One region of the Acidicapsa acidisoli genome, then DNA from elsewhere that is predicted to be linked to it. Evidence: predicted binding sites of a transcription regulator. Region 1 holds the regulator's gene; each other region holds the start of a gene.
What was found. Region 1 encodes LexA, which represses DNA repair genes until DNA is damaged. Its sites were predicted from a motif close to CANTTCGCTTTTTATTCGC; they were not measured.
Positions count from the first base shown of each region.

Region 2: a site for LexA is predicted at 3,923-3,941, ahead of recA (recombinase RecA). Genes of this name have one in related genera too.
Region 3: a site for LexA is predicted at 5,702-5,720, ahead of uvrB (excinuclease ABC subunit UvrB). Genes of this name have one in related genera too.

Region 1 covers NZ_JAGSYI010000002.1:518,707-528,935, forward strand. The annotation lists gene OHL23_RS12170 (FliH/SctL family protein) at 1-66, opposite strand, end outside; gene fliG (flagellar motor switch protein FliG) at 102-1,151, opposite strand; gene fliF (flagellar basal-body MS-ring/collar protein FliF) at 1,210-2,865, opposite strand; gene fliE (flagellar hook-basal body complex protein FliE) at 2,893-3,234, opposite strand; gene flgC (flagellar basal body rod protein FlgC) at 3,272-3,775, opposite strand; gene flgB (flagellar basal body rod protein FlgB) at 3,800-4,162, opposite strand; gene OHL23_RS12200 (sigma-54-dependent transcriptional regulator) at 4,295-5,740, opposite strand; gene OHL23_RS12205 (response regulator transcription factor) at 5,806-6,603, opposite strand; gene lexA (transcriptional repressor LexA) at 6,897-7,502, shown strand; gene trxA (thioredoxin) at 7,568-7,921, opposite strand; gene thrB (homoserine kinase) at 8,288-9,235, opposite strand; gene thrC (threonine synthase) at 9,226-10,229, opposite strand, start outside.
Region 2 covers NZ_JAGSYI010000001.1:1,843,433-1,853,661, forward strand. The annotation lists gene OHL23_RS07385 (protease pro-enzyme activation domain-containing protein) at 1-567, opposite strand, end outside; gene OHL23_RS07390 (DHA2 family efflux MFS transporter permease subunit) at 843-2,231, opposite strand; gene OHL23_RS07395 (isochorismatase family protein) at 2,228-2,803, opposite strand; gene OHL23_RS07400 (TetR/AcrR family transcriptional regulator) at 2,871-3,494, shown strand; gene OHL23_RS07405 (putative quinol monooxygenase) at 3,533-3,895, shown strand; gene recA (recombinase RecA) at 4,068-5,177, shown strand; gene coaD (pantetheine-phosphate adenylyltransferase) at 5,271-5,756, shown strand; gene OHL23_RS07420 (iron chaperone) at 5,753-6,151, opposite strand; gene OHL23_RS07425 (VOC family protein) at 6,157-6,528, opposite strand; gene OHL23_RS07430 (ROK family protein) at 6,574-7,533, opposite strand; gene OHL23_RS07435 (aminotransferase class V-fold PLP-dependent enzyme) at 7,670-8,986, shown strand; gene hemE (uroporphyrinogen decarboxylase) at 9,404-10,229, shown strand, end outside.
Region 3 covers NZ_JAGSYI010000002.1:639,433-649,661, reverse strand. The annotation lists gene OHL23_RS12725 (heme lyase CcmF/NrfE family subunit) at 1-1,838, opposite strand, end outside; gene OHL23_RS12720 (universal stress protein) at 2,173-3,027, shown strand; gene OHL23_RS12715 (response regulator) at 3,180-3,560, opposite strand; gene uvrB (excinuclease ABC subunit UvrB) at 3,689-5,680, opposite strand; gene OHL23_RS28845 (AAA family ATPase) at 5,828-6,265, shown strand; gene OHL23_RS12705 (thioesterase domain-containing protein) at 7,416-8,555, shown strand; gene OHL23_RS12700 (hypothetical protein) at 8,715-9,080, opposite strand; gene OHL23_RS12695 (hypothetical protein) at 10,139-10,229, shown strand, end outside.

The DNA.
Region 1 (10,229 bases):
ATTTGTCTGCGCGCCTTCCAAGGTCCATCCTTCCCAGGTTCCGATCCTTTCCGGCAACCATTTCACATAATCTTCCAGACCGATCTTTCGAAATCAGCGGCCTACGCCAGCATCTCGTCCCCGGTCTCCATCTTGAGAATCACCTTCCCCTCGGATTCAAGACGGCGCGCCAGGTTAAGAATCTCCTGTTGCGCCGCGGCAACTTCGCGCGAACGAACCGGGCCCATGACCTCCATATCTTCCTTCAGCATTTCCACGGCTCGGGAGCTCATGACCTTGAAGACCTGCGCCTTCAGTTCCTCGTTGGCTCCGCGTAAGGCCAGCGCAAGCTGCCGCTTGTCGACACCGGAGACTATCTCCCGAATGCTCACAGCCGGAACTGTGACAAGGTCCTCAAAGGTGAACATCAGATTGCGAATGTTAAGAGCCAGTTCAGGCTGCGCGCTCTCGATCGATTCCAGAATTCTCTTGGACTCTTCCGGATTGACCCGATTCAACAGATCGGCCACCGCCCGGAAACCCGAATAGCTCTTCCGTTTGGAATCTCCCACGTTCTCCAGCCGCCGATGCAGGACCAGCGCAACCTTCTGCGCCATTTCCGGCGAAAACTGGCGCATCTCGGCCAGCCGCTTGATCGAGACCACCTTATGATCCTCGCTGAGATTGTCAAAAACCTGCGAGGCACGTTTCGGGTCGAGATGAGCCAGCACCAGCGCAATGGTCTGCGGATGTTCCGAATCCAGCAACTTGCCCAACTGCTGCGGATCGGTCTTCTGCAATTTGCCAAGATTGCCCTGGCTGGCTTCCTGAGCGCGCCGCACCAGCATCAGCAGATCCTCTGCGCGCTGCTTGCCGAAGGTGTCGTGCAGAAGACGCGAAGCAAAATCCAGCCCGCCGTGCATCATCACGTGCTGAGTCTCAAGCAGTTCCCAGAACTCTTCCAGAACGGCGCTCGAAACCTCCGGCGGAACAGACCTGAGATCGGCCAGTTCTTCCGTAATCCGCTGCACATCCATCTCCGGAAGAGAACGAAGAATTTCTTTGGCGATGTCCTCGCCAACAGCGACCATCAGTATCGCCGCCTTGCGCACTCCGTTCATCTGCGCAGTCAGCCTCCGCTGCGGCGCTGCATCCTGTCCAAACTCGGCCAACGCGATCCTCCTGTCCAGCCACTTGCAGTTTCTGTTGCACGTTGTCGACTTCGAGAATTTAGTCGGAGTGAATCCAACTCTGCAGCAATCGGGAGCTCTGTGCCGGATCGCGCTTCAACGTTTCCGTGACCTGATCGAAGACGCGTTGCACGCGTTGCCGTTCCGAATCCAACGATGCCTGTTCCGGGGTAAGCAGACCCTCCGGTTGGGCGGGCGGCGCGGCAAGAACCGGCTGTTTGCCTGCGGGGAGTGCCGACTCCCTGGCATGTTTCAGCGCCGGCCGGATGGCAAGCGTGATCAGCAGTACCAATCCCACCAGCAAAGTCGCAAACTTCACGAGAACAGGCGATCGTTCGATCATCGCCAATGCCCTGCTCAAAAGTGACGGAGATGCAGCATTGCGGTTCTCGTCGAAGCTCATATCCTGCACCGTCACAATATCGCCCCGGCTCCCGTCAAATCCGACCGCTGCCTGAGCCAGTGAAGTCAGCATCCGCAACTCTTCAGCGCTGCGTGGCTTCCAACTGGGATTCTTGCCGTTCGGATCTCCGGCTGCGGCTTCCATGCGGTCGTTGACCACGATGGCTGCCGTCAGACGGCGAATGTGTCCCGGCTCCTGCGTCACATGCCGAACGGTCTTCGACGCTCCATACGTTCCACTCTCGGTTTTGGCGCTCTGCGGCGGCGTCACCTGCTGTGGATAGACCGGAAGAGCCTGAGAGTTGGGGGCATTGCTCGCCGTTCCCGGAACCCCCACCGGCACTTGTTGAGGAGAGGTCGTCTGCTCGGTGCGTTGCATGGAAAGCGTAACCACCTTGGCGGGGTCGTAACTCTCTTCCGTGACGTCCGTGGATGTAGGATCATAATCCACCGTTACAGATGCGCGCACATTTCCCTGTCCGGTTACCGGTTCGAGGGTTTCGACCAGCTTCGCTTCCAAACCTTCTTCCATCCCCAGCCGGATCGCCTCGCCGGTCTTCGGACCCAGCGGCAGATGACCGCTCGCATCGATCAGAGACACCTGCGCCGGAGACAACCCATCGACGGCCGACGCCACGAGGTTGCGAATCGCTTCATCTTCGCCATCCGCCAGCGTACGATGACGCAGCGTCAACACGACCGCCGCTTTGGCGGGTCGCTCTTGGTCGCGAAAGAGCGATTCATGCGGCATCACCAGATGCACGCGCGCCGACTGTACATCGGCCAGCGTAGCGACCGTATGCTCCAGTTCGCCCTCCAGCGCTCGCTGGTAGTTCACCTGTTCGTCGAACTCCGATCCGACCCAGTTGGGCTTATCGAAGAGCTCAAACCCCATCCGTCCGCTGCGCGGTCCGCCCTTGGACGCGGTCGCAAGACGCGCCTTGTCCAGCTGCGGAGCGGGAACTCGAATCGCCGTTCCGTTGGCCGCCAGATCGAATGGTATCTGCGCCTGGGTAAGAACCTGCGCCATCTGCCGCGAATCCTCCGGATCGAGACCGGCATACAGCGTTCGCCAATCCGTTCGAGTGCCGTACCAGGCCATACCAGAGATCGTTGCCAGGATGAGGGCTGCTCCGATCAAAGCCCAATTGCGCTGCCGAGGCGGCAACAGCGCCCATTGCGCTGCACCTTTGCTCCAGTAATCCCCGAAGACTCCGAGCGCACCCTGCGCTCCGACCGGCTCTGGAATCCCCGGAGTCGGCGATTTCTTATCTAACTGTGCTCCAGCTGCCATGGCTCCCCATCAATCCGACTTGAACGGCTAGAACTGCATTCCCATGACCTGCTGGTAGGCCGCCAGCGCCTTGTTGCGCACCGAGAGCACCAGCTCAAAACCCATCCCTGCCTTTTGCGATGCAATCATCGCCTCGTGCACATCCACGCCCTTGCCCGTCATCAGGCCTTCGATTGCCGTCTTCGCCTGCTTCTCAAGCTGCTCCACCTGCCCCATGGCGTCGGTGAAAACGTCGGCAAAGGGAGCCGGAGCGCCCGCAACAGCGCCGTGTAAATCCGTAATGCCGGGCGCGAATGCCACACCGTTCGCCGGACCGGCCTCGAGCGGTGCACCGAAGAGAGAAACTGGAGTCTGCGTCACTGGCAACATGCATCTGCCTTTCTGGTTTGCGATTCGGCAGCCGGCTTCACTTGGAGATATCCAAGGCCGAACTGATCATCGATTTCTCGGCCTGCACTGCCGAAGCATTCAGGCCGTAGGCCCGCGTCGCTCCCATCAGGTCGACCATCTCGGTAAGCGGGTTGATATCCGGATAAGAGACATATCCCTCAGCGTCCGCGTCTGGGTGGCTGGGATCGTAGCGCTTCAGCGGAGGCGCCGTATCCTGCACAACCGCTGCAATGTGTACTCCCGGTGCGATATTGCCGCCAGCGAGCGACCCCGTAGGCAACCCGGGCGCAAATCCGGAAAAGGGACCCTGGCCCGGAGCAGCCATCGACGCATCAAGCTGATTGGCAAACTCCGGGTCGCCTCTGCCAGCCGCAAAGACCACGTGCTGGCGGTGATAGGGCGTGCCCGCAGAAGTCCGTGTCGTTTCCGCGTTGGCCATGTTGGCCGCCACCACTTCGGCGCGCATTCGCTCCGCCTGCATCGCCGATCCGGATTGATCGATCATTCCAAAGAGATTCACTCGTCGGCTCCCGTTCCCGCGTTTCTATTTCGCGTCCGCGTGGATCGCGTCCATGATCCCGTTGTACTGCCCCTTGAGCAGCGCCACTCCGGCCTTGAACCGCAACTGCGCCTCGGCCAGATTCAAGCCCTCCCGGTCCATCGAGACGTTGTTTCCATCCGGCCGCACAATCAGGCCATCCTCGGCGATCAACTGCGGCTCAGGAAGCGCCTCGTCCGAGTCGATAGCATTCATCGCCTGCCGCATCTCGCCCTCAAAGTCCATCCCTACAGCGCGATAGCCGGGAGTATCGATATTTGCCATATTGGCGGACGTCAACTGGATCTGACGGGTATTGAGGTCCAGATACCTGGCAATTTTGTCGCTTAAATCCGTAGCTATCTGCATACTCTCCTGACTTCCTCTGCGCTTTCGGAACTCGCTGGCAGAGTTGCATTCGCTCAACCACGCGAACCAGACACAGCCTAGAAACTTCTAATGCAATTCCCGGAACTGCATCACAGCACAAACAAAGCTTCTTCAATTCACCGGGACCAAGCCAAAATCAATCTCATCCCGAGAAATCACTGGCTCGTCTCCAGCCAGAATCGCGGCTCGCTCCAACACATGCTCCAACTCCCGCACGTTTCCTGGCCATGGGTGACCGGAGAGCTTTGACATGGCGCCGGGATCGATCCGCTTCACGGGCGACTTACGCCCCATCCTCTCCAGGAAATGACCCACGAGTTGCGGCAGATCTTCCATGTGTTCCGACAGAGCCGGAGTCCGAATCAGAAAAACAGCCAGCCGGTAATACAAGTCGGCGCGAAACAGCCCCTTCTGCGCTAATTCCGCCATAGGCTGGTGGGTCGCGGCAACAATTCGCACATCTACCTTGACCCTCTCGTTATCCCCAATCCGCTGCAACTCGCCGCTCTCGAAGAACCGCAGGAGCTTCGATTGCAGCGCCAGCGGAATCTCACCGATCTCATCCAGAAACAGCGTTCCGCCGTCGGCCGACTCAATCCTCCCGATTCGCCCCTGTACCGCGCCGGTAAATGCACCCCGAGTGTGACCGAAAAGCTCCGCCTCAAGGAGTGCCTCGGGAATAGCCGCGCAATTGATGGCAACAAATGGTTTACGGCTTCGGGTCGAAAGGCGGTGCAGCGCCTCGGCTACCAGTTCTTTTCCCGTCCCGGTCGGCCCCTCAATCAACACTGGAGTCGACCTGGCGGCAACCAAACGGATGCGGCGGCTCACATCCAGCATGACCGCGCTGGATCCGATCAGCTCCGGAATAGGTTCCGTCTGGGCCTCGCGGCGGGCAACAATCATTGCGGGCACTCCACCTCCGGCAAGAGAAACGGGAATTCCGGCTCCTTGCTGAGGCGACTGAGCCAGCCGAGTCAGATCGGTCGATTTGTCATTGCTGCTCTGCCTGGACGGGCTCTCCGAAGCCGACATACATACAGGATTTCTGAGCCCAGAGTCGAACGCTTGAGGGCGTTGTTGTCCACGGGCAAGAAAGAGTTGCGCGATGGAATCACTTCTTTCCTCCAATTCGGGCGCTGCCTGCCAGGACGCCGTGTCACTCTCCAGGCTCCGCAGTGCGTACAGTAACTCCTGGCGGTGAGGACTGCGAGTGCCCTCTTGAAATGGTGTGCCGTCGGTCATCATCACGTCGACAAGCGGGTTTTCGCGATGAAACTCCGATAGAAACTCGTTCACTTCCAGATCGGCCAGCCACGGATCGATGACCATCGCATCCAGTTGCGGCATCGCCGTTTTGGCAGCCAGCCAGGCTTCCGCGCCGCCGGGAGCTTCCAGAACCTGCCAGCGCAGGCCAGACAAACATTCGCGCAGCCGTGCGCGAAGGCTCGCATCGGCACTCGCAATCAGGACAGTCTTTGTTCGCGACCGGGTCGACACCAGCGGAGCGGTCGGTGCAACGATCGAATTTGCGGACGAAATGACACTGTGCAACATGCGCTGCTCTCCTTGGATAGCGTTATGTAACTAAGAGTTGAGAATCGCTCTCTGAGTTCACTGCTTCAGGCGATCGGGACCGGACTGGATTCAGAACTGTTCAGCGGATCAGGATGCGCTATCGGAACCGTGCCCGCCAATGCGTTCCGGCTGTTTTGGGCTGCAAGCAAAGCCTGCACCGAAACCTGCATCTCCGTCTCGGTTGGCACCACATACCCCTGCCCGCGAACAGTGCGCAACAGGAAGCCCGGGGGAGGATCTTTCAGCTTGCGGCGCAAGTAGTTGATGTACACGTCGACGATGTTGGTCGTCTGGGCCGGCTCCATATCCCACACCGCATCCAGTAGTTCGACCCGGGAGACACACTGGCCTCGATTCAGCATCAGGTGCTCCAGCAGCGCGAACTCTTTGTTGGTCAGAGCGATTACCTGATTCCCCCGCCTTGCTGTATGCTCCAGCCGGTCTAGTTCAAGGTCTCCTGCTCGGAGAATCAATCTCGCCTCCCGTTTCCGCCGGACAAGTGCCCTGCACCGTGCGCGCAGTTCGTGCAGGCTGAACGGCTTCACCATCAGGTCGTCTGCGCCCAGATCAAGACACCGAATGCGCGTTTCCACTTCCTGCCGGCCGGTCAGGATCAAGATCGGCAGCTGAGGGTCGATAGCTCGCATTTCGGCAAGCGCCTGCTCCCCGTCCAGCACCGGCAGATTCAAATCCAGAATCGTCAAATCCGGGAGTTCGTCCCGAAATGCCCCCAGAGCCTCGACGCCGTCATAAGCACAACGCACCCGGTGACCGTCTGCTTCCATGCCTCGCCTCAAGAACATCGCCAGCGCCTGGTCGTCTTCGACTATCAGCAACTTCATGAACTCGCTCCCGGAGGTCAGACGCCATGTATTTTTGCTGGCGGCAACTGCCTCACCTCCACACTGCCCTGTGAGCCGAAGGTGCCTCAATGGAATTCCATTAGGAGAATCTGGAGAGTTCCGGGATTGGGAGAAGTTGAAAGGCATTCCCAAAAATGCTTCCAAATGGAACACTTCTGAGGGGAAGATCATTGGAATCCTCCCACCGCGCCCGACAGCCTTCACAATCTGTTGGGGAAGGTAGAGCGAAAATAGTTCTGGCTATTTCGCTTTTCATTCGCTAGAATGCGCCCATGGCTGTTACACGCAGACAAAAAGAGGTTCTCGACTTCCTGGAATCGTTCGTCAACCGCAATGGCTACTCGCCTTCCTTTGAAGAGATCGCGCGAGGATTGGATCTGAAGTCGCTTGCCACTGTTCACAAGCACATCACCAACCTCGAAAAGAAGGGGCTGCTGGACCGGGTTCACAATCGGAGCCGTTCCATCGACGTTGTGCCTGTCGGCACGCGCACCCGGACCAGCGAGCGCTTGCCCCTGATGGGTAGAATTGCCGCCGGTCTTCCGGTCGAGGCGGCCGAGAACACCGAGAGCATCTCCTTGCATGATGTGGTGGGAAACAAGGATGTCTTCGCACTTGAGGTGCGGGGTGATTCGATGCGTGACGAGCACATCATCAGCGGCGACTACGTCCTCGTCGAACGCACCCGCACCGCCCGTCAAGGCGAGATTGTGGTCGCCCTGGTGCGCGGGTCGGAAACCACCTTAAAACGCTTTTATCTGGAAGGCGGCCAAGTACGCCTGCAACCGGCGAATCTAGAAATGGACCCCATCTTCGTCCCTGCCGCGCAGGTCGCAATTCAGGGACGAGTCCTTGGAGTCATCCGCCGCTATCGCTGACTTATGGCTGTCTTAGAGACAAAAAAGCGGCCAGGCATTAAAGCCGCCGGCCGCTTTTTGATGTCTTAATTCACGCTGGCAGGAGACAATGCCAGAACGCGATTGACCTTTTCTTCGATCACTTCCCGGGGCACATACCCGACAATCTGATCTGCAACCTTACCACCCTTGAAGATCAGCAATGCCGGAATTCCGCGGATTCCATAACGCGAAGGCGTAGCGCCATTCTTGTCGACATCCACCTTGACTACCTTCAGTTTACCGGCATACGCCGTCGCTAAATCGTCAACGATCGGGGCGATTGCCTTACAGGGGCCGCACCAAACCGCCCAAAAGTCTACCAGGACAGGCTGCTCCGATTGCAGCACTTCCTGATCGAACGTTGCATCACTCACTTCAAACACTGCGTTTCCGGCCATGATTCTCCTCGCGGTCTTGACAGTCAAGATTGCCACTCTCTGTCAGTCTAACCGCACCTGCCAGTTTATGAGATGCAATTGATCGCCGGAAGTCGCAAAGGCAACGGTCTAGGGCTAAAAACCCAGAGCCCAAACTGCACCAAGCCCAAAATGAACCTGAATATAAAAGCGCCCGGACTCCATCAAGGAATCTCGGGCGCTAGAGCAGCCCTCCCCCAGAACTGCCCACACGGTGAATCTAGGTTTTCTTCCGATCAAAAGCAAGAAATCTTAGGTAACACTGAAGGTAATCACCATCGGGGGATGTATTACTTGCTAACTACCATGGAATAAGCGGTTCAGCGGCGATAACTCCTTGCCTCTCCCTTATCTTTCCGCCGGTTCTAATTCATTGATGGAATTCAAGTTTCTTGTCACACCTCTTCGCTCAAACCGGACCGCCAGGATCTCCGCTTCCGCCTGTCCGGAAATAGCATCCCGAACCGCCTCGCAGGCGCCCGCGACCCATTCGTCTCCGGAAAGTACGAGCAAGACCGATGGTCCCGCGCCGCTCAAGGCTGCGCCCAGAATTCCCTCGCTCCCGGCTAGCGGAAGCAGAAGCGGCAGCAGCGGACAGATCTCCGATCGATATGGCTGGTGAATCCGGTCGGCCATCGCCGGACGCAGCAGGTCCCCGCGTCCCTGCGCAAAGGCGAGTCCCAGAAGAGCCGCCGCCTGAATATTTGCGACCGCATCGGCGCGCGAATACCTCTCCGGGAGCACGGCCCGCGCTTTGCTGGTGGCCAGCGGCGCCGTGGGCATCACAACCATCGCTCGCCAATCAGCGGGAGGCTCGACCCGCGCCGAGTGAATCACCCCACCTTCATAAGCGGCGACAACCATCCCTCCCAGCCAGCACGCGGCCGCGTTGTCCGGATGCCCTTCCAGCGCACACGCCTCTGACAGAATCCGCTCGCTGCTCCAGTTCAACCCGCCAAAATGCGAGGCAAGCGCAATCGCCGCCAGCCGTCCAGCCGCGGAAGAACCGCAGCCCATGCCCAACGGAATCTGATTCTCCATCCGCAGGGCCAGCGGAACCACGTCCCGCCCTTCCCGCGCCAGCAGAGTGCGATATGTCTCCAGAATGAGGTTGTCTTCCAGCCGCGAACACAAATCCGCATTCCGGCCCGCCGCAGAAATGGAGAATCGCTCAGCCTCTTCCGCTTCGACAATCAGATGAAAACCTAGCGCGACGGCGGCCGTATCAAAGGCTGCTCCCAGATTGGCCGAGGTCGCCGGCAATTGAAGTCGAATTGAGTCCACTGTCAGACCCACCTGTCCTGAATTTCCTTGAGCGCCTTCAGCACTGCGTCCGGCGTGGCCTCAACTTCGACAGCATTCCGGCGAAGCGGCTCCATCGTTGCAAGCACGGGTTCAGCCTCTTCCGGTTGCAGCAGCGTTCCACGGTGAAAATCGATCGTGTAGTCGGCATCCTTGAGAGTATGTCCGGTCAGGAGCAGCACGACTGTATCGGAGGGCGCAACCTTGCCTTCGGCCACCAGCTTTTTCAAGCCCGCCAGCGTCACTGCCGAAGCTGGCTCGCTGCCGATTCCCTCGCGGCCAATCTCGGCCTTGGCGACGGCGATTTCTCCCTCGCTCACATCCAGGCACCATCCGCCCGTCTCGTGAATCGTATGCGCCGCCTTCCGCCACGAAGCCGGACTCCCGATCCGGATGGCTGTAGCCCTCGTATGCGCGGCCACCGGCTCCAGCTTCTTCCCGTCGTTCGCAGCAAAGCTCCGCGCCAGAGGATTCGCGCCCTCAGCCTGAATCACCGAGATCTTCGGCAATCGCGAAATCAGCCCCAGAGCCTTCATCTCGCGCAATCCCTTGCCCAGCGCCGAACTGTTTGCGAGATTCCCGCCGGGAACCAGAATATGCTCCGGTACGCTCCAGTCAAAGTACTCCGCAATCTCCAGCGCTGGTGTCTTCTGCCCTTCGAGCCGATATGGATTGACCGAGTTCAGCAGATAGATCGGCGCCTGCTGCACAATCGTCGAAAGCACACGTACGCAGCCGTCAAAATCCGTGTTGAGCTGGCATGTCACGGCGCCATAGTCCATCGCCTGCGACAGCTTTCCCCACGCAATCTTTCCCTGCGGAATCAGCACCAGGCACTTCAGTCCTGCCCGAGCCGCGTAAGCCGCCATCGCCGCCGAGGTGTTTCCCGTCGACGCGCAGGCCACCCACTCAAAACCCCGCTCCTTGGCAACGCTCAACGCTGCTGTCATGCCGGTATCTTTGAACGAGCCGGTCGGATTCATGCCCT
Region 2 (10,229 bases), on a different contig from region 1:
CTTCACGTACATCGGGTGCGGAATCGAGTAGTTGTCCAATCCTGAAATATGCCAGAGCGCGAAGGGCAAACTCGTCGTCGGTTCACGATCCGGAGCATAAAACACGCGATTCTCAGTGGGATGCTGGTAGGTGTGCATGGCCACGTGAAACGCATTCTCAACCGCGGAAACAGGCCCCTTGATCTGTACTTCCATGCCGTCTCGTGTTCCGCCCACAACTTCAAACCCGTTCGCTTTCGCAAAGCGGACGACTGCCTCATAATCCGCTTCGGTTGGGCCAAATCGTTGAGTGAACTCGGAGACGGTCAGAAAGTGGCGATAAGTTGGGCTGGACGGATCGTAGACTTCCGCGAGGAACTTATCCAAACCAGCCTGATCGCGCAGCGGTAGGACCAGGTCCAACTGCAGGATCTGGCTTGCAGGAAGCCGCCCGACAGACTGCGCTTGTCCGTTGACCGTTACTTCGCGCGTATGACGCGTCAATAGTCCCTGCGCCTGGCCTGAAACGCTTGTGGCCAACAACAGAGCAGCGATTACCAGCGAGAACCCACCAATTCTTCGAACCATGTTTTCTCCTTGGACGGGAAATGCGATTTGGTTTCAAAGGGACGGTAGCCAAACGTGTTCTCGCAAAGTATCACTCCAATACGAGAGGCGCAAGGAAAACATAGCGGCAATCGCCGCCAATTGCAGATTTGGGAAGGATTAGCAGCCCAGGAGAAGATAAGAAGAAGATCGGGGTTTTCCCAGTTACTCAGCCATGGCTTCCGCCCGGTGGCCAGGTTCATAACTTTGGGTGCTCACACTGGGCTTCGCCCAAACAGGAAGGCGCAACGCCGCGATCAAGGTCGCCACATGAAGCGCGCAGAGCAGCAGAAGGTCGCAGAAAAGGCCCGCGTATTTCCCACATTGTTTAATGCGCTCGATGGTTCGGAAAAGGACGCCATCCTCGTATGGAGGAAGATCGCAAGCGCTGTCGTAGCCACTGGCCCACCTAATCGCTGGAAGATGTTGATCGCGGTCGTGGCCGCAGGAATCGCTTCCCTGGAAATCGATGAGTACGCCGCAGCAATCGACGGCAGACCGATGGAGCCCATTCCCACTCCGCGAGCAAACAGAGCCATACAAATGGCCCATGTCGGCAGCGTCTGGCCAGAGAGCAGCGCAAACGCCAGCGTTCCTAGCAATGCAATCAACGCACCGCAAGCGCTGACCCGGCGCAAGCCAAAGCGGTCCGTCATCATTCCCATCGAAGGATATGAGCAAAGCATTCCCAGCCCAGCAGGCGCGAGCAAGAGCCCAGTTTCTGCCGGCGAGATGTGCAGCGCGGAAAGCAGATACAGCGGCAGTAACATCTGTCCGCCAAACGAGACTGCGTTCAGTAGAAACAGCGTCCAGGAAGACGCTAGAAAGGACGCATTCTTGAACAGACTCACGTCGATCAACGCCGCTCGCCCACGTCTCATCGAATGGACGGCGAAGGCCGCCAGCAATCCTATCGAGGCGGCAAATTCCAGCATATATTGCGACCGGGCCGCAGGATTCGCGCTTAGACTCTCTAAACTATGCATCGCCAGCACCAGCCCCGGCGAAATCAGCAAAAAGCCGCGTACATCAAAGCTCCGCAATCCCTCCGTTGCCTCGTCTCTGGGCAATATCCAAGCGGCCAGTACAATCGCCAAAACTCCAATCGGCAGGTTGATGAAGAAGATCCAGCGCCACGAGGCATGTTGCAGAATGAAACCCGCCAGCGAAGGACCGCAGATCGGCCCCAGCAGCACCGGCACCACCATGACCCCCATTACGCGCGCGATGTGACGCGGTGCAGCCCGCGCCACCATCATCTGCGCCATCGGAGCCAGCAGCCCTCCGGCCATTCCCTGCAGGACGCGGGCTCCAATCAAATCATGAGCAGAAGGAGCGATGCCGCATAGCAGCGAGGCCAGCGTGAACATCGTGAAGCAGCCCAGGTAAACGCGCTTTGCGCCTAGCCGGTCAACCACCCAGCCGCTGAGCGGAAGCATCAGCGCCAGCGCAAGCAGATAGCCGGTGACTACCCATTGCAGAGTGGTCAGGCCTACTTGCAGTTCTCGCCCCAGCGTCGAGAGCGAGACATTCACCACGGTGGAATCGATACTCGTAAGCAATGGACCAAGCAGCACGACCCCTAAAATCTTCCATACCCGGGGATCGACCCTGTCCCGCTCCGCGGGCTTCATCGTTGTGCTCATGCTCGCGATGCTTCGAGTACCACATCGGTCGTGCGCACGCGTCCCATTCGAGGAAAGATCACCTCGGTTGCAAACTTGTGTGCCTCCGCGCTCAGCGTGGTCATCGCGTCTTCCACAAACACCAGTTCGTAGCCGCGATCAAAAGCATCCCTGGCCGTCGACTCGACGCCAAAGTTGGTAGCGACGCCGCCAATCACTATCGTTTGAATGTCCCGCCTGCGAAGCTGCTGATCGAGCTCCGTTCCGTAAAAGGCGCCCCATTGCCTCTTGGTAATCACCAGATCGCCGGGTTGGCGGTCAAGTTCCTGGACCAACTCCGACGCAATCGCCTGCGGCGGTGGTGCATTCCGATCACGCACGGGCGCATCGACAGTCATGGTCAGAATCTCAGTCATGGAGACGCGGACGTAGACAACCGTCGCACCCTTCGCCCTGAGTTCGCTCGTGAGTCGATTGGCCCGCGCAATCACATCGGCGCTGGAGTGCGGAACTAACGGATAACCGGTGATTCCGTTTTGAAGGTCGATCAGCACAACCGCTGTTTTTCCAGCAACCAGATTCAAAGACGACATCAAAAACCTCCGTAATGTGAGGATAGCCTCATATTTATAGAGCTATAATATGAGGATGGCCTCAGATTTGTCAAACAAGCGACGCGTCCCGCAGCAAGACCGCGCCGAGCGTCGCGTCGCGCAGTTGCTGGAGTCCGCCTCAGCCGTTTTCGCCGAAGCAGGCTACGATGCCGCCACCATGACCGAAATCGCTGAGCGCGCCAATGCATCCATCGGAGCGGTCTATCAATACTTTCCCAATAAGGAGGCGATTGTTCGCGCTCTCCGCGTTCAATATGGCAATGAGATGCAAAAACGTTGGACCGATCTTGAGTCGATCACTGCCGGCCTGACGGTACCGCAGATTGCCGATTACTTGGTCGATGTTATGGTGCGGTTTGTCGAGGAGCATCCCGCTTACTTTCCTGTGCTCGACGCCCCCGTCAAGTACAAGCGCGACCAGGAGGGTAGAAGGCATCTGCGCGAGCAACTGGCCAATGTCTTTCGCAACAGGAAGCCCGCACTCTCGCAGGAACGCGCCTATCGCATGGCAAACGTGAGCCTACAAATCATCAAAAGCATGAACGTGCTGTACGGAGAGGCCAACTCCAGGGAACGGTCCGAACTCGTCAAGGAGTACAAACTTGCCCTCGCCGCCTATCTCGAATCGCAACTGATTTCGCAGCGAAGCCAAAAGCCAACCGAGTCCTGAGGAAAGCCGTTCGATAGAATAAGTGAGAGGTATTAAGCATGGCAGGGCAAGAGGTTCGATTTACAGTAAGTTTCACCATCCCAGAGGAAAACCTGAAGCACTTCAAGGCGATTGCCCAGGCAATGATCGCTTCTACTCAGGCGGAGACTGGCACGCTTGGCTACGACTGGTTTTACAGCCCGGATGGCAGCCGTTGCCGCCTGATCGAAACTTACGTGGATTCGAACGCAGTCCTGACCCACATGACCGGTCACGCCGTGCGGGAACTGGTGCCCAAAATCGTCCACTATGCCCAGATTACAGGGTTTGAGGTTTACGGCGATCCCGGGATAGAGGCAGGAACGATCCTTGCGGGACTTGGAGCCGAGGTCTTCGCATTTGACGCGGGCCTCTCGCGCTGATTTTGCACATGCGGTGAGACTTGCCCGACTTTCGCTTTTTCTTCTAGTATGAGCAGTGCCAATACTGCTACAATCCCATCGATAAGACTTTGCCAAAAGCTTACCAGGCGATCCCCGTGTTGACCCGTCTCAGCCTTCCAGAAAAAGGACGAGAAGTCGGCTGGATTTATGGATGAGCGCAGGAGACAACCACATGGGCTACGCGGAAGACCGTGCCAAAGCAGTAGAAAGCGCACTCTCACAGATCGAAAAGCAATTCGGCAAAGGCTCCATCATGCGCCTTGGAGCCAAGGACGCCATCGTCCCCATCTCGGTGATCTCCACCGGCTCCATCAGCTTTGACGCAGCTCTCGGCGTGGGCGGCGTGCCCCGCGGCCGCGTCATCGAGATATTCGGACCTGAGTCGTCCGGCAAAACCACCATCACCCTCCAGATCATCGCCGAAGCGCAGCGCGCCGGCGGTCTGGCAGCCTTCGTTGACGCCGAGCATGCTCTCGATCCCGTCTACGCTCGCAAACTTGGCGTTGATACCGACAACCTGCTCATCTCCCAGCCCGATTACGGCGAGCAGGCCCTTGAAATCACCGAAGCCCTTGTGCGTTCCGGCGCCATCGACGTTCTCGTCGTCGACTCCGTCGCTGCGCTGGTTCCCAAGGCAGAACTGGACGGCGAAATGGGCGATTCCCACGTCGGCCTGCAGGCCCGCCTCATGTCGCAGGCGCTGCGAAAGCTCACTGGAACCGTCTCAAAATCCCGCACTTCGCTTATCTTCATCAACCAGATCCGCGAAAAGATCGGCGTCATGTTCGGCAATCCCGAAACCACCACCGGCGGTCGGGCGCTCAAGTTCTACTCCTCCGTCCGTGTCGATATCCGCCGCATTGCCGCCGTCAAAGAAGGCGACGTAGTCACCGGCTCCCGCACCAAGGTCAAGATCGTTAAGAACAAGGTTGCAGCACCCTTCCGCGAAGCTGAGTTCGACATCCTCTATGGCGAAGGCATCTCCCGCGAAGGCGACGTCCTCGACATCGCTGTCCTCAACAACATCGTCGAGAAATCCGGCGCGTGGTACAGCTACGATGGCGAGCGCATCGGTCAGGGACGCGAAAACGTCCGCACCTTCCTCAAGGAACACAAAGACGTCTTCGCGAAACTCGACACCCAGGTTCGCCAGAAGCTGGGCATCGGCGCAGCTTCCAAGGCCGCTGATATTCCCGAAATTCCATCCGTTCCCGCCGACGGCCCAATCGCTGCGCAGCAGGCCATTCGCGCGAAGCGATAAATTCGGATCAAACCAGAGCGGCTGCCCAACGGTAGCCGCTTTTTTCCTGCCTGCTAAAATTCAGGGATTGTCGAGTAAAAGGCGCGTATCAGAATGGGCGTAAAGGCCATCTATCCCGGAACCTTCGATCCGCCCACCAACGGGCATCTGGACCTTATCGCGCGCGGTTCGAAGCTCTTCGAGCATCTGACCGTGGCCATCCTCAATAACCCTGTCAAGAACCCGCTCTTCATCGTCGACGAACGCGTCGAAATGCTCAAGGAATCGACCCGTCAGCTCGGCAATGTGTCCGTCGCGACCTTTGAAGGTCTGATGGTGGATTTTGCGAAACAAAACGGTGCAACCGCCGTCCTCCGCGGCATCCGCGCCATCACGGACTACGAGTACGAATTCCAGATGGCCCTGATGAACCGGCGTCTCGCTCCGGAAATCGAAACGGTCTTCCTCCAGCCGGCGGGTCGCTATTCTTTCGTAAGCTCACGCCTTGTGAAAGAGGTCGTCAGCTTCGGCGGCAAGGTAGACGGCCTGGTCCCCACCAACGTAGCCAAGCGATTGGTTGGCCGGATGCGCAAGCCCTAACGCTTTTTCTTCCGTTCGATGTCTACCAGACGCGTTTCCACGAGCTTCCTGACCAGCGAATCGGGAAGTGGTTGATCGCTTGGAAAGCGAATTGCGCCGCTCGATGTCGCATAGGCCTTCAAGTCGTTCCTGAGCTGGGTGATGACCCATCCGCTCATCGGGTAGTAGCTGCAGAACCCAGAACATGCGGCATATCCCGCGATCGATCCCTTCTTCAGCTTGAACGCAGGAACGGCATAGCTGAACCCCTCGACTGCATCCGCAGGAGCAGCGGCCCGGATTGACGCGCGTACCGATTGCAACGTGCTTCGAGCAGGCTCTGGAGCGGCGGCGATGTATTCCTCGACTTTATTTACATCGGGCGACAACGAGCTCTCAGATTTCCTGGATTTCATTTGGATCATTCTCCCGCAGGTTCCTGATAAAGACCGAAAACATTGCCGTAAGGATCGCGAAATCTGGCTGTAATTTCCGGAAAGTCTGCACCGATTGCAGTATGAACCTGGCCTCCGTGGGCCACAACCGCTTCAAGGGTGGTCGTCACACTGTCCACCATGATCGAGATGCGAAGGCCGTTTTCGTCGGCAGGAGGCCGGCCCAACACCCACGTACCGCTCACTTCGCCTACTCCATCATCAAATGCGAGATGGCCGTTCCCACGATCACGAATCACCCAGCCGAAGACGCTGGCGTAGAAACTGGCTAGACTCCGGACGTCGTGGGCCGGAATCTCGATGTAACAGATCTTGCCGTTGCCGATCGTTGGTGGCATGGTTCCCCTTTCCACAAGAGATATAGCGTGAGCGCCGGGCAACGGCTACAACCCCGGTTCCGTAATCGCCGCCATCAGGGCCGCAATATCTCCGATGCTGCTTCCCAGTGCCGAAGGAAGAAGTTCACAGACCGCTGCAGCCTGGGGCAATGCTTCTTCCGCAATCACCTTCCGGGCTGGTCCAAGGATACGCTCACCCAGCACAACTCCCAACGACCCGAAGACGATTACCTGCGGATTGAGCGCATCGATCAGCAGCGCTAGCCCGCGTCCCATCCAATGCCCGGCCACGCGCGCCACCTCCATTGCCTCGTAGTCATCGGTCAGCATCGCCTCGACCAATTCTCGAATAGGCGTGTCTTGCCTCCATCGCGCCGGGAACATCTGTGCTGCCAGGTGAATCAGTCCCGCGCCCGAAGCGAACGACTCCCAGCATCCCCGCTTTCCAAAGGCCAGCGGACCATCCTCCGCCAGCCGCCAGTGCCCGATTTCGCCTGCCGTGTCTGTCGCTCCGCGGAGTATCCGGCCATTCACAATGAATCCGGCGCCGATCCCGGTCCCAAAGGTGAGAAAGATCAGATGCCGCAAGTCGCGCCGATCGCGTCCCACGCCAAAGTGAAACTCCGCCAGCGCCCCGGCATTTCCGTCATGCTCCACATGCACCGGAATCTCAGGAAACGCCTGCCTGAGCTGCGCCTTCAATGCCACGCCATGCCATCCAGGCAAGTGCGGGGGATCGATCAGCACTCCCTCGCCAATCTTGAGTGGTCCGCCAATCGACACGCTGATCGCAGCAACGCTTCGGCTCTCCAGATTTGCAGTTGATATCAACGAATTGAGATTGCCCACGATCTCCGGAAACGTCTCCGAAAAGGGCTGAATCGCCCGCGTCGGCATCTCAATCCGTTGCAGAATCCGCCCATCCAACGTTCCCTCAGCACATGCCGTCTTTGTGCCGCCAATGTCCAATCCAAGAACCGTGCGTGCGGCAATCCGACGGTCCATAGTTTCATCAATATCGTATCCAGAACTCATCTAACTCAATGCCCGCTTTCCATTCTGCAAGTCTGACCGGCAATCCACGCCAAGCAGACTATCATTTCGCTGGCGTTCCGCTTTTCCGTTGCCGCCGTCTACTCCAATGCCTACACTAATCGGCATGAATCCGAACGGTCGTCGTACCTTCCTCAAGCAGGCAGCAGCACTCGCTGGCGCGTTTTCCGTCAACAGCCTCTTCCACCAGGCGCACGCCGCCGAGTTTGCGGCAGCGTCGGGCAAAGTCAGTGCGCTCAGTCCGAGCGAGGTCGCGCAGAACGAAGACTACTGGTCGGTGATCCAACGCTCTTACTCCGTTAATTCCAACTTGATCAACCTCAACAACGGCGGAGTATCTCCCTCGCCCGTAGTCGTGCAGCAGGCCGTCGAGCGTTATAACCAGCTCTCTAACGAAGGCCCCTCGTACTACATGTGGCGCATCCTCGACCAGGGCCGTGAACCACTCCGCGAAAAGCTCGGCAGCCTCGCCGGAGTCTCACCCGAAGAGATCGCGATCAATCGCAACTCGACCGAAGCGCTCAACACCGTCATCTATGGCCTCGATCTCAAACCCGGCGATGAAGTTATCGGGACGAAACAGGACTATCCCAACATGATCCAGGCCTATCGCCAGAAGGCGCAGCGCCAGGGAATTCAATACAAACAGATCAGCTTCGACTTTCCTATCGAAGACGATGCGCAGATCGTCCACGCCTATGAGCAGGCCATCACCGACCGAACAAAGCTTATCCATGTAACTCACATGATCAACTGGGTCGGCCAGACTATGCCTGTCGCAAAGATCGCGGATATGGCGCACGCTCGCGGCATTGAAGTGATCTGCGACGGCGCTCATTCCTTTGGCCTGCTTGATTTCAAGATTCCCGATCTGCATTGTGATTACTTCGGAACGAGCCTGCATAAGTTCCTCTCGGCCCCGATCGGTTCGGGAATGTTATGGATCAAACAGGACAAGATTGAGAAGATATGGCCGCTCACCTGTAACGGCGAGCCGCGCAGCGCCAACATCCGTAAGTTCGAAACGCTGGGCACCCGCAGCTTTCCCATTGAGCAGGGCATCGGAGAGGCCATCAATTTTCATGAGGGGATCGGCAGCAGGCGCAAGGAAGAGCGAATTCACTACCTCAAAGCCTACTGGGCATCGAGAGTGCAGCAGACGCCAAAGGTCAGACTGCACACCTCGCTCAACCACGAATACTCATGCGCCATTTGCGGAGTCAGCATCGATGGCATGACTCCGGCACAGTTAGAGAATGCACTCTTCGACCGGTACAAGATCCACACAGTGGGCATCGTCTGGGAGAACATCAGCTGCGTTCGTGTAACCCCCCATGTTTATACGACCATTGCCGATCTGGACAAGCTGGTTGGCGCGATTCAAACGATCGCGACGAAGGCTTAGCGGCGACCGAAAATTAGCTTTCTAGGCGAAGATTGAGAGAACAAAACCACCACAGGGGGTAGGGGGTACCGCTTTTTCGGCGGTATCGCTCACATTCCAGATGGTTTATGGGGATTTAGAGGTGCATTTTTAGGCGGTTTTGGTGCACTTTAACGCCCTTTTAGTGCTTTGCTCTCTCCACTGCTGTGGGGTGCGGACAGATTGGGGAGGCATCAGCTTTCATTATGCTCGCACTGAAGGCAATTTTCGGCAATATCGGGCGATCACAGGTTTAGCTGGAATTCAGCGCGTAGACAGCGACATATCTTTTCTTTTCCGTGATTGGAATACCTCTCTTATCGCGGTATGAAACCGCCTATTTGTGGCATAGGAGGGACAGTCGGCAAGAGTGCTTTCGAACAACTAGAATCAGGAATTATGAGTGTTTTGATCGAAAATCCGGGCGCGCCTTTGGAGTTGACGGGTGGCAGCCGATTTGTTCGTGCCTGTCTGCGCCGTCCCGTTGATAGGCCGCCGGTCTGGTTCCTACGCCAGGCTGGCCGGTATATGGCAGAGTACCGCGAAGTGCGCAAGCACCACACGCTAGTGGAGATCTGCAAGCGGCCTGAACTGGCTGCCGAGGTGACGATTACCGCCGCTGAGAAGCTGGACGTGGATGCGGCGATCATTTTTGCCGATCTGCTGCTCCCGCTTGAGCCGATGGGGCTGGATTTTGAGTTTGTGGCCGGCGAAGGGCCGCTGGTCCATCATCCGCTGCGCACGCTGGAGCAGATTGAGAAGCTGCGCACGGACCGGACGAGCCAGTTGGAGTATGTCGCCGCGGCGATTGGGAAGGTTGCCGGACATTTTGGCGAATCGAAGGGCGTGATTGGATTTTGCGGTTCGCCGTTTACGCTGGCCAGCTACATGATTGAAGGCGGCAGTTCGCGTAACTACGTCTTCACCAAGCAGATGATGTATTCCGAGCCCTATGCGTGGCAGAAGCTGCTGGATAAGCTGGTGTCGGTGCTGGTGCCGTATTGCAAGCAGCAGGTAGATGCGGGCGCGGATGTCATACAAATTTTTGACAGCTGGGTTGGTTCGCTCTCAGTCGAGGATTATCGCGATTATGTGCTGCCGGTGACTAAGCGGCTGGTTCGTGCAGTGCAGGAGTTGGGTGTACCGGTGATCTATTTTGGCGTGGAGACGGCAAGTCTGTTGCCGTCGATGCGCGAGACTGGCGCGGATGTGATCGGGCTGGACT
Region 3 (10,229 bases), 120 kb from region 1:
CACTGCATCGTCGAGTGGTTGGCCACCATCGTCTGCGGCTGCCCGTTCACCGCGTAAACGCGCTTCTCGGGAGCCATCGACTGGGCCAGCACCTTCTTGCCGTTCTGATAAACATCCAGCAGCGAAAATTCCGAGTCGTAATTCGCGTTCGACTCCTGCGTATTGCCGAGGTTCACCAGCGTATACGGCCCAATCTCCATCTTGTCGCCCGGCCCCATTGGCTTTTCCGCGCTGCGATTGAAGGCATAACCGGCAAATCCGATAAAGATGATCACCACGCCAAAGTGCACCAGGTATCCGCCATACCGCCGAGTGCTCCTCCGAACCAGCAGAATCGTCGACGACAGATAATCCTTGCCCGTCTGCCGCCGTACCACCGCCGCCCCGCGCAGAAACTCCGAAGCAACCGCCGTAGCCACAGCCGCCGCCAGCGAAAACGTCATCAGCGAATAAAAAACGCCCTCATCCGCCCACGGCTTCAACCCCACCGCGATGCAGGCGATCGCCGTCACCCCAAACGCAACCCCGGGCAGAATAAAATTCCGCCGCAGGCTCTTGAACGACGATGCCCGCCACGCCAAGAGCGGCCCAACGCCTGTCAGCAGCAGCAGAAACACGCCGATCGGTATTGCAATGTGGCTGTAATACGCGCCCGAGAGCGTCGTTTTCGTCCCCTCCACATACTCCGAGAGCACCGGAAACAGTGTCCCCCAAAGAATCGTGAAGCAGGCCGCCAGCAGCACCAGATTATTGAAGAGAAAACTCGACTCCCGGCTCACCAGCGACTCGACGCGATGCTCCGACTTCAGATGATCCTTCTGCAAAACAAAGGTGAATATGCAGACGACAGCGATCAGCACCAGGAACGCCACAAACCAGTTCCCGATCGACGACTGAGCAAAGGCATGAACCGAACTCACCAGCCCCGCGCGCGTCAGCAGCGTCCCAAGAATCGACAGCATGAAAGTCGAGAAGATCAGCCAGACATTCCAGCTTTTCATCATGCCGCGCTTCTCCTGCATCATCACCGAATGCAGAAAAGCCGTGCCCGTCAGCCACGGCATCAGCGAAGCATTTTCCACCGGGTCCCAACCCCAGTACCCGCCCCAGCCCAGCACCGCATATGCCCAGTGCATACCAAGGAAGATCCCGATGGTCAGAAACATCCAGGTAAACATCGTCCAGCGCCGCGTGATGTGAATCCACTTCTCACCCGGATACCGCATCATCAGCGCGCCCAGTGCAAACGCAAACGGCACCGTGAATCCCACATATCCCAGGTACAGCATCGGCGGATGAATCACCATCTCCGGATACTGCAGCAGGGGATTGAGGCCATTCCCATCCGCCGGCGCAACCCCGCCCCGCACCAGCGAAAACGGCGGCGCGGCAAAGTTCAGCAACAGCAGAAAGAAGACCTGCACCCCGGCCAGAATCGTTCCGGCATAGGCATGAAGCTTCACGTCGCTCTTATGCGTCAGTCGCAGCACAAACCCATACGCCGCCAGCAACCATGCCCACAGCAGCAGCGAACCCTCCTGCCCGCTCCAAAGCGCGGCGAACTTATACGGCGCGGGCAGTGCGATATTCGAGTGCTCGACAATATATTCGATAGAAAAATCGTTGTGGAAGACCGACCAGCTCAGCGCAAAGGCCGCAGCCGTAACCGCCGCAAATCCGGCAATCCCCGCCCGCCGCGCCGTCTCAGCCAGCCTCTCCGGCGAAACCCTCGCCAGCCCGCCGACAGCCAGGAGACGCAGCGCAATTCCGCCGGCAAACAGGTTATAAGCCGCCAGCGCTAGTCCAATCAGAAGAGCAAAACTACCAAATGCCGCCATAAGCTTTTCGCCACTCCGCCCTATTTGTCACAATCGATTGTCGCACCAGCCGCCACACGCTACCAAGCGCCTCGTAAAGCCAGTCTCATCCTATGGAAAGCAATTGTTACGAAACTCAACCAAAGGTTTGAGGAGACGGAATGCGGTGTCGTAATGCGGAGTCGTAGGACACCTCGCTTCCGACCCCTGAAGCGAACTGGACGCGAACAAATTCCGGATCAAAGATCCGCGCCGCTCATCTCACAGAGGGCGGAAGGCGATGCCAGGAATAATGCATAACCTCATTCGCCGAACTTAGAGATGAGACAGCCTAGAAGCCGAGAGGAAAGCACGAATGAACGACACACCAGGCAACTTTCTCGAAGGCAAAGTAAACCGGATATTGGTTCCCGTAAATTTCTCGCCCAAGACATCCCTGGTCTTGGAACATGCGATCGCGGTAGCGCATGTCTACGGCGCATCCCTCCTGCTCATGCACGTCCTCAACGCGACAGCCTTCGTGGCAAACAGCGTCCCTGGAGCGACGCTCGAAATTCTCCAGCGCAGCGAATCGGCCCTCGAAGAACTCGCCGAGTCCGTCAGAATGCAGCACATCGATTGCCAGATACTGATGCGCAAGGGTGACCTCGACACCCAGATCGAGCAGGTTATCGCCGAATACCGGGTCGACATACTCGTTCTCGGAACGCAAGCCGCATCAAACTTCGGCGGATTCGCGCTTGCTTCGACCGCCGAACGCATTCTGCGCAAAACCATGATCCCTGTGCTGACTGTCGCCGACTGCCGCCCAGTCCGCAAATGGGTTGGCGAAGGTCATTTCCACGTCTTCGGCGTCACAGACCTCAGCCCCGAATCCATTCGGAACTTCGAATACGCCCGCGCCCTTCGACGTCGCTTGCCCGTCGAATACACCCTCGCGCATGTATTGCCGAAACACGCAACCCCGGAGCGAATCGAAGCCGCTACGGAGCAACTCCATGCGGTGGTGCAGTTCGCCGATACCAAAGTGGAAGTTCTGGAGGGTGCAATAGGCCCAACTATCTGCCAGGCCTCAGCCAGAGCTGGAGCAGATCTCATCATCACCAGCGTCAGGAAGCACTCCGTCCTGCGTGAGATCCTCCTCGGCCACACCCTGTTGGAGATTCTTTACGGAGCCAGCTGCCCGGTCCTGACCATCCGCATGGAATGAACTGTGACGTAAGTAAATAGACGTAAATGTCAATAAAAATTGCGCCGGAAACCGGCGCATATGACGGACATTTTTCACTCTGTCTTTCTATCAGGACTCTCTAGCCGAAGCTGTTCTGCGACCGCAAAACCCGTTACACGGAAGGCAGTTTCTCAAGCCGTTCGCTTCTGCCGGGAAACCACTAGCCCCCGCGCCAGCGACCTCAGCTCATCCGGTGACGTCGTCTGCGAAACCAGGACATCCGGAATCCCCTGATACTCCTGCTCCGCATTCGGCACGGCACTAAGAACCAGCACGGGGACCGCCGGCATCCTGCTGCGAAACTCCGCCACAAACTCTGGCCCTGAAATCCCTTTCATCGCATGTCCGGTAATCACCAGCGCCAGCCCCTGCGCAAACTCCGGCGACTCCACCAGGCACAGCGCCTCAGACGCATCCAGCGCTCGCACCACATCCGGTGCGCTACCCTCCAATAACGATTTCCTCATTGAGGCCCGAAGTGGATTGTCGTCCACTAGCAAAATCTTCTCCATAATCACCCGTGGCCGGATGAATGTTACCATCTAGCTTTTCCCCCGGTATTTACCAACTAGCCACATAGATGTGCTAAAGTGCGCAGAGGTTGCCTGAAAATACTGGAAGTTAATCGGTTTTGCCATCCCTAACCGAACAAGAACTCCTTCGCCCGCAGCTCCTTGATGGTGTCCCGCAACTTCGCCGCCTTCTCAAACTCAAATTTCTTGGCCGCCTCCCGCATCTGCGCCTCCATCCCCTCCAGGTACTTATCCAGCTCAGCCTGCGAGGCAAACTCCGGCATTCCCTCCGCCGCTTCCTCCAGTGGATCGCCATATTCCGCCTTCAAAATCGCCGCCAGAGAATTCTCCAGCTTGCTCAAAATCGACTGCGGCGTAATCCCATGCTCCAGGTTGTAAGCTCTTTGAATCTCACGTCTTCGGTCCGTCTCGTCAATCGCCCGGCGCATCGAATCCGTCATCCTGTCGGCATACAAAATCGCCCGACCCTCGACATTTCTCGCCGCGCGCCCAATCGTCTGAATCAGCGCCCCCGTCGACCGCAAAAAACCTTCCTTGTCCGCATCCAGAATCGCGACGAGCGAAACCTCCGGCAGATCCAACCCCTCCCGCAGCAGATTGATCCCGATCAGCACGTCATACTCACCTTTGCGCAGCCCCGCCAGAATCTTGATCCGCTCCAGCGTCTCAATCTCCGAGTGCATATACCGGCAGCGCACGCCGACCTCGGTGTAATACCCCGCCAGGTCTTCGGACATACGTTTGGTCAGCGTCGTCACCAGCACCCGTTCATTGCGCTTCGCCCGGTCGCGAATCTCCCCCAGCAAGTCGTCAATCTGCCCCTTCACCGGACGAATCTCAACCTCCGGATCAATCAGCCCCGTCGGCCGAATGACCTGCTCCACCACCACCCCGGCCGCCTTGGTCAGCTCATACGGCCCCGGAGTCGCCGAAACATAAATCGTCTGGTTGATCCGGTTTTCAAACTCGTCAAATTTCAGCGGCCTGTTATCCCTTGCCGAAGGCAGCCGAAACCCATAATCCACCAGATTCTGCTTCCGGCTCTGGTCGCCAAACCACATCCCGTGCACCTGCGGGATCGTTACATGCGACTCATCGACGAATAATAGAAAGTCCCTCGGAAAGTAATCCAGCAGCGTCGGCGGAGGCTCACCCGGCAGCCGTCCGCTGAAGTGCCGCGAGTAATTCTCAATCCCATGACAGTAACCCATCGACTTAATCATCTCCAGGTCAAACCGCACCCGCTGATGAATGCGCTGCGCCTCCACCATTCGCCCCTGCTTCTCTAACTCAGCCTCCCAATCCGCCAGCTCGGCCACAATGGTTTCGATAGCCTGCGCCTTGCGCTCCGGCTGCACTACATAGTGGCTCTTGGGATAAATCGGCAGCCTCGCATACTTCTGTTTCACTGTCCCAAACAACGGATCGATCTGGGACAAAGACTCAATCTCGTCCCCAAACAACTCAATCCGGTAAGCATTCTCGTCATAAGTAGGGAAGACCTCGATCACATCCCCGCGCACCCGGAATGTTCCGCGCCGGAAGTCGTGATCGTTCCGCTCATACAGAATCTCCACCAGCCGCCGCAAGATATCCTTGCGGTGAATTCGCTGCCCCTTTTCCAGCAACAACAACATCCCGTAGTAAGCCTCCGGCGAACCAAGACCATAGATACAGCTCACCGAACTGACAATGATCGCATCCCGCCGCTCAAACAAGCTTCGCGTAGCCGATAGCCTAAGCTTGTCCAACTCCTCATTGATCGTAGCTTCCTTCTCGATATATAAGTCCCCGGCGGGAATATAAGCCTCCGGCTGATAATAGTCGTAATAACTGACAAAGTACTCGACCGCGTTCGAGGGGAAGAACTGCTTGAACTCGTTATAAAGCTGCGCCGCCAACGTCTTGTTATGTGCCAGAATGAGCGCAGGCCGATTCAACTCCTCGATCACCTTGGCCATGGTAAAAGTCTTACCCGACCCGGTAACCCCCAGCAAAACCTGGTGCTGCTCCCCGGCAGCCAACCCCGACACCAGTTCCGAGATAGCCTTAGGCTGATCCCCCTTAGGCTGATAAGGCGTAACGAGTTGAAAGTCCATAGCAATCAGTATACAAGAAAGGCGAAAATAAGGCGAAATATCGTCCGCAATATATTGGAGATTTGCCCATCGACTACAATCGCAAAGCGAGGTCTAGGAATAGAATCAATCTGATATCTTCAAGCACAACAAGAATATGGGGGTTAGATGAAACTTACGAGTGTCCGAGTAGAGAACTTCAAGAGCATCCTCGACTCCAACGAGGTGGCCATCCAAAGCGATGTCACTTGCATAGTAGGGAAGAACGAATCAGGAAAGAGCGCGTTTCTGAATGCGCTCTACAGGCTCAGGCCAGTGAACGCGAGCGCGAAATTTGAGGTCAAGAAGCAATATCCAGCATGGCTCGACAAAAGACATCGCCGAGAGGGAAAAGTTCTCGACGAAGCAGAGCCAATTCACGCGGAGTTTCTACTGTCGGAAAGCGAAACAAAATCGATAGCATTCAAATATGGTCAAGGGACTCTAAAATCCACGTCAATCGTTGTGTCCAAATCCTATAATGCGTCTGTTTTATATTCATTCGAATGGCGGGTGGCCCAGATCTCAATAAGTAACAATCGAGGGTGCCCCAGGTCTCGCCTCTGAGACCTGGGCTTCTCAAAGCCCCCACTCGGCCATGCGCAAGCGACAAAACCCGGCTTCTTTCGAGCCCTCCGACTCAGCACGCTCCGATAATCTCGACCAACCCAAAGCGCCAAAGGCGCATCGCTATCCCAGCCCAGAGCAACGCCCTGGGTAACAAGACCAGCTAATGCGCTCCAGGGTTGAAAGCTAACTAAATTTGATAGCTATTTCGAATTCAAAGATCTCAGCAGGTCTTTAATCGCGCTGTCGACAGTTTCAACAAACGCTCCGAAAATGATTCCTGTGCACATCCCTAGCAAACATCCAAGTATCGTTCCTCCAATCGCGCTTATATCTCGCGAAGGATCAGAAAGAGCAAATCCGATGGCTCCGCCGAACACCGCGCATAGAAGCGCACCGCCTGTTGCGGCACAAAGAGCGCTTTCGTCTCTTGGGTAACGCCTTCTCAACAGAACCCACGCAGCACCTCTTCCAATCCATTGGAGACTCTGGTCGGCAAGGCCCCAAAAACCAAGTGAAAATGCTTCCATTTAAGTCCTTTCTGCTTTTGCGGGCACAAGCCAATTGCGCGAGACGGGGTCGCACCCGAGTACTTGAGTCGCTTTCATCGCTCGCCTCCTCGGCAAAATCGAGAAGCCTGCTCACATCAAAGATTAAGCTCCGGTTGCGGGATTCGCTATGACTTATGTCAGAGCGCCGCGTCTTCCTCCGGGCTACCTTTAAGTCCGGTCCATAGCCCAAAAGGTGAACATAAGGCGAATTCGGCCTATAAAACCCTTAAATTACGCGAAATGATCCGAATGAGATGATCGCAAAATCCTCATAAGCGCAAGATGGCCGAGATCGGCGCAATAATAATTTTCTTTCGATTGCGCAAGGGGCTAATTACAATAATTGATTAGTGCGGTGAGTGAAGCACGGCTGTGTAGATTAGGATCCGCCTCCCCTGCGGTCGTTGCAGCTAGTAGTCCTCACCATGCCTACCGGTTCCAGGATTTTTTGCTCCTGAGCCGGGGCACGTACAATTCGACTATCATTCCAGGTTATCTTGCACTCAAGCAGTAATGCAGTTGAACAGCCACAGGTGTCCAGTAGTCAAATGCACTTGTCGGTGTCCGTTCGTATCTGAAAGTTTGAGAAAAACGCTCTTATGAACGCCACGCCTGAAGATAATCGCAATGTCTTGGACATCGATACTGGAACTTCGAGTATCACGAAGATGCGCGAAATCGCATTCGCTTTGCGCTGGAAGGAGGCAAGGTGGCGTTCAGGCAAAGGCCAGGTGGGTGGGCCAATCACGCCTCTCCATGTTGTGGCCATGGACGACGGCAGCCGCATCCCTTTCTATGGCGTAAATTCCTTAAACCCGAGCTCTACAGACTTTCTTCGTCTGGCGGAGATGCTTGGCCCAGACCAGCCATTCTTTAGCATCCACCCACCTTCCTCCGAACGAAATGCCGAACGCGGCAGTTCGGTTCAGGAGCTCGCAAAATATTATGTCGATGCGCTTCAAAAATTTCAGCCGGCAGGCCCGCTCGCTCTGTCTGGTTGGTCCGTGGGTGCGGTCATTGCTCTTGAAATGGCGCAACAATTGAAGAACGTCCATGACAGGGAAGTTGCCCTGCTGATCGCAATCGATTTTGGACCGCTCAATACCCCAGCCGACAAAAGACCCTTCGGTATCTTCGAAAAGTGTGCGCGCTTTTATTTCCAGAATAGAAATTTCGCCGAGTGGGCCTATGAAGAAGTCAAGCGGAATCCATCTCTTCTGTCGGCCGTAAAGGTCATTTGGAATAAAGCAAATGAATCCATTACAAGGGTACAGGAAAGACGCAGGGAAGCAGCCGGTCTTATTCAGCGCCATCCGGCAGAGAGTCGATTGTCCTTTTTTAACCATATCCCCCGGGACGCACAGGAATATGCAAAAGCTCTGCATACCGCAGTTGAGGAATATGTACCGAAGAAATACTCCGGTCCCATGCTGGTCTACGTGTCAACGGCCCAGCCGCTGCGGCTTGAAACCAGAGTGGAAGAAAAGTGGAGAGACATCGCCGACTCAGTAAGTGTTTGCGTAGTAGAAGGAACGCATGTGACCATCTTCGAAGAGAAGGATGGCCGCCCGCTCGCCAAGCATCTACGGGGTGAACTGGACAAACTTTCCTTGTCTACGTCTGGAGCTGCTGTTTATCCGGAAAGTCGTACCGCGAACTCCCCGGAACAATATGTAAAGGACGTGATGAACCTGAACACATTCGATCCCACAGACTCCACGCGCCGCGAAACGTCTTGATACAGGGGATCACCGACATCCCCATTTGCTGCAACGAGGCGCAAACATCCCAATAAGCAGGCGTCTCCATACACCTGAAAACAAACCAATCGCAACAACTCTTCGAGCCAAGTCTGCTCCATTCACCAACAGTGCTCTGCGTGGAACAGTTTCCCGCCGTCAACCGATCTCCATATGAAAGTTGAACGCATAGTGGCCGATCACCATCGTGAAGTTCCATTTCGTCCCCTGCTGGAGCACGTTGGGCCGAAACTGCGCGTACTGCTGCTCGAACCAGAAAGCAACGTTCTCACCATCTTGCCGGGAGAGATGCCCTTTCTGTCCAAACGGGCCGGGTGTATTCGGACCTTGGTTCACCCCGCAGTTGAAGTAATTGGACGTGCCTCGCATATTCCAGGCCCCGTTCCCGCAATAAGTCGTAATCGTCGGCCCCCATTGTCCCGCCTGCAAAGGGGGCGGGTTACCCATCTGCGTGAACAACTCGATGATCGCGCCAATCACCGTATTGATGTCGCTTTCGAACATGGAAATCGAACCCCCATAAGAAGCAGGAGAAGTGTAGCATCGGTCCAACCACGTGACGGGGCAATCTTTCGTGAAGAATCGCCAGCTCGATCAACTCAACTCAAGTGCACTGACCCACCACGAAGAGCCTCTACGAATCAACCGTCGCGGAACGGCACAGGTTCATCGCCCTGCTTGACCGCTTCTGCAAAGGTGGCCTGGCAGCTTGCACGAAGAATCCTCACTGCTTCATTGGAAAACTAACCGCCGAAAAGCGGGGCAAAGGAATGTACAACATCTCGACCACCACTTACAACAGCTCAGTGCTTAGACGACACGGCAACCTTACTATGTCTCGTTTCAAGACACATCAAGCGAATTCGAAAGCTATTTTCCTTTTTAAATGGCTCAAAAACTTGAGCATAATAGCAGACATAAATGTCGTAAGTATTGCTCCAGGCGCAAGGAAGCTAGCGATGGTTACCCAGAGTTACTAGAATTATCTCTATTTATAAGCTGGCTATTGACAGCAACCGTGCTACTCTCGCCTAAGTTATGGATAACTCAATTCAAAATACATCCAAGCCCGGAGCGTCCGCGAGTCCCTCATTCGACTCTGCTCACTCGCTTCCCACCTCCGCTGGAAAAGGCGAGGCGTGCTGCATAGACCGCTGCCCAATCTGCGGCAATTTCCTCTGCGGTGTCTACTACCGCGTCAGCGGTCAAGTGGCGTGCGCCCTGTGCGCTATTCTGGCCCGCGCTCGCCGTTCAAACGAAAACCGGTCACCCTTCGACCGTTTTTTGAGTTTCGACCGATTTTTGAATATCCTCGCCTCCAGGTCGCGCAATCTCAATCGATTGGACGGCCCCTACAAGGTATAGCAGCGAGCCGGAAGTCACGCACAGATGACGCCGCGCCAGGACGCTGTTCACAGCGCCAAAAATGCCTGCGTCACCCTACACATTAAGCAAGAGCCCGCACAGGCTGCCAACACTGGACCCTTGATTACTAGCCATTACTAAAAATCGCGAAATTAATAGCGCGCATTCCTGCGAATTCGTGTAATCTCGCGTCATCCATGCCAGAATCCCTCCAAACTACGCAGGAATTGGCTGCGACGTCCCTGCGCCGTGAGACGAATGCCTTCCTGCCGCAGTTCTCCTCGGCAG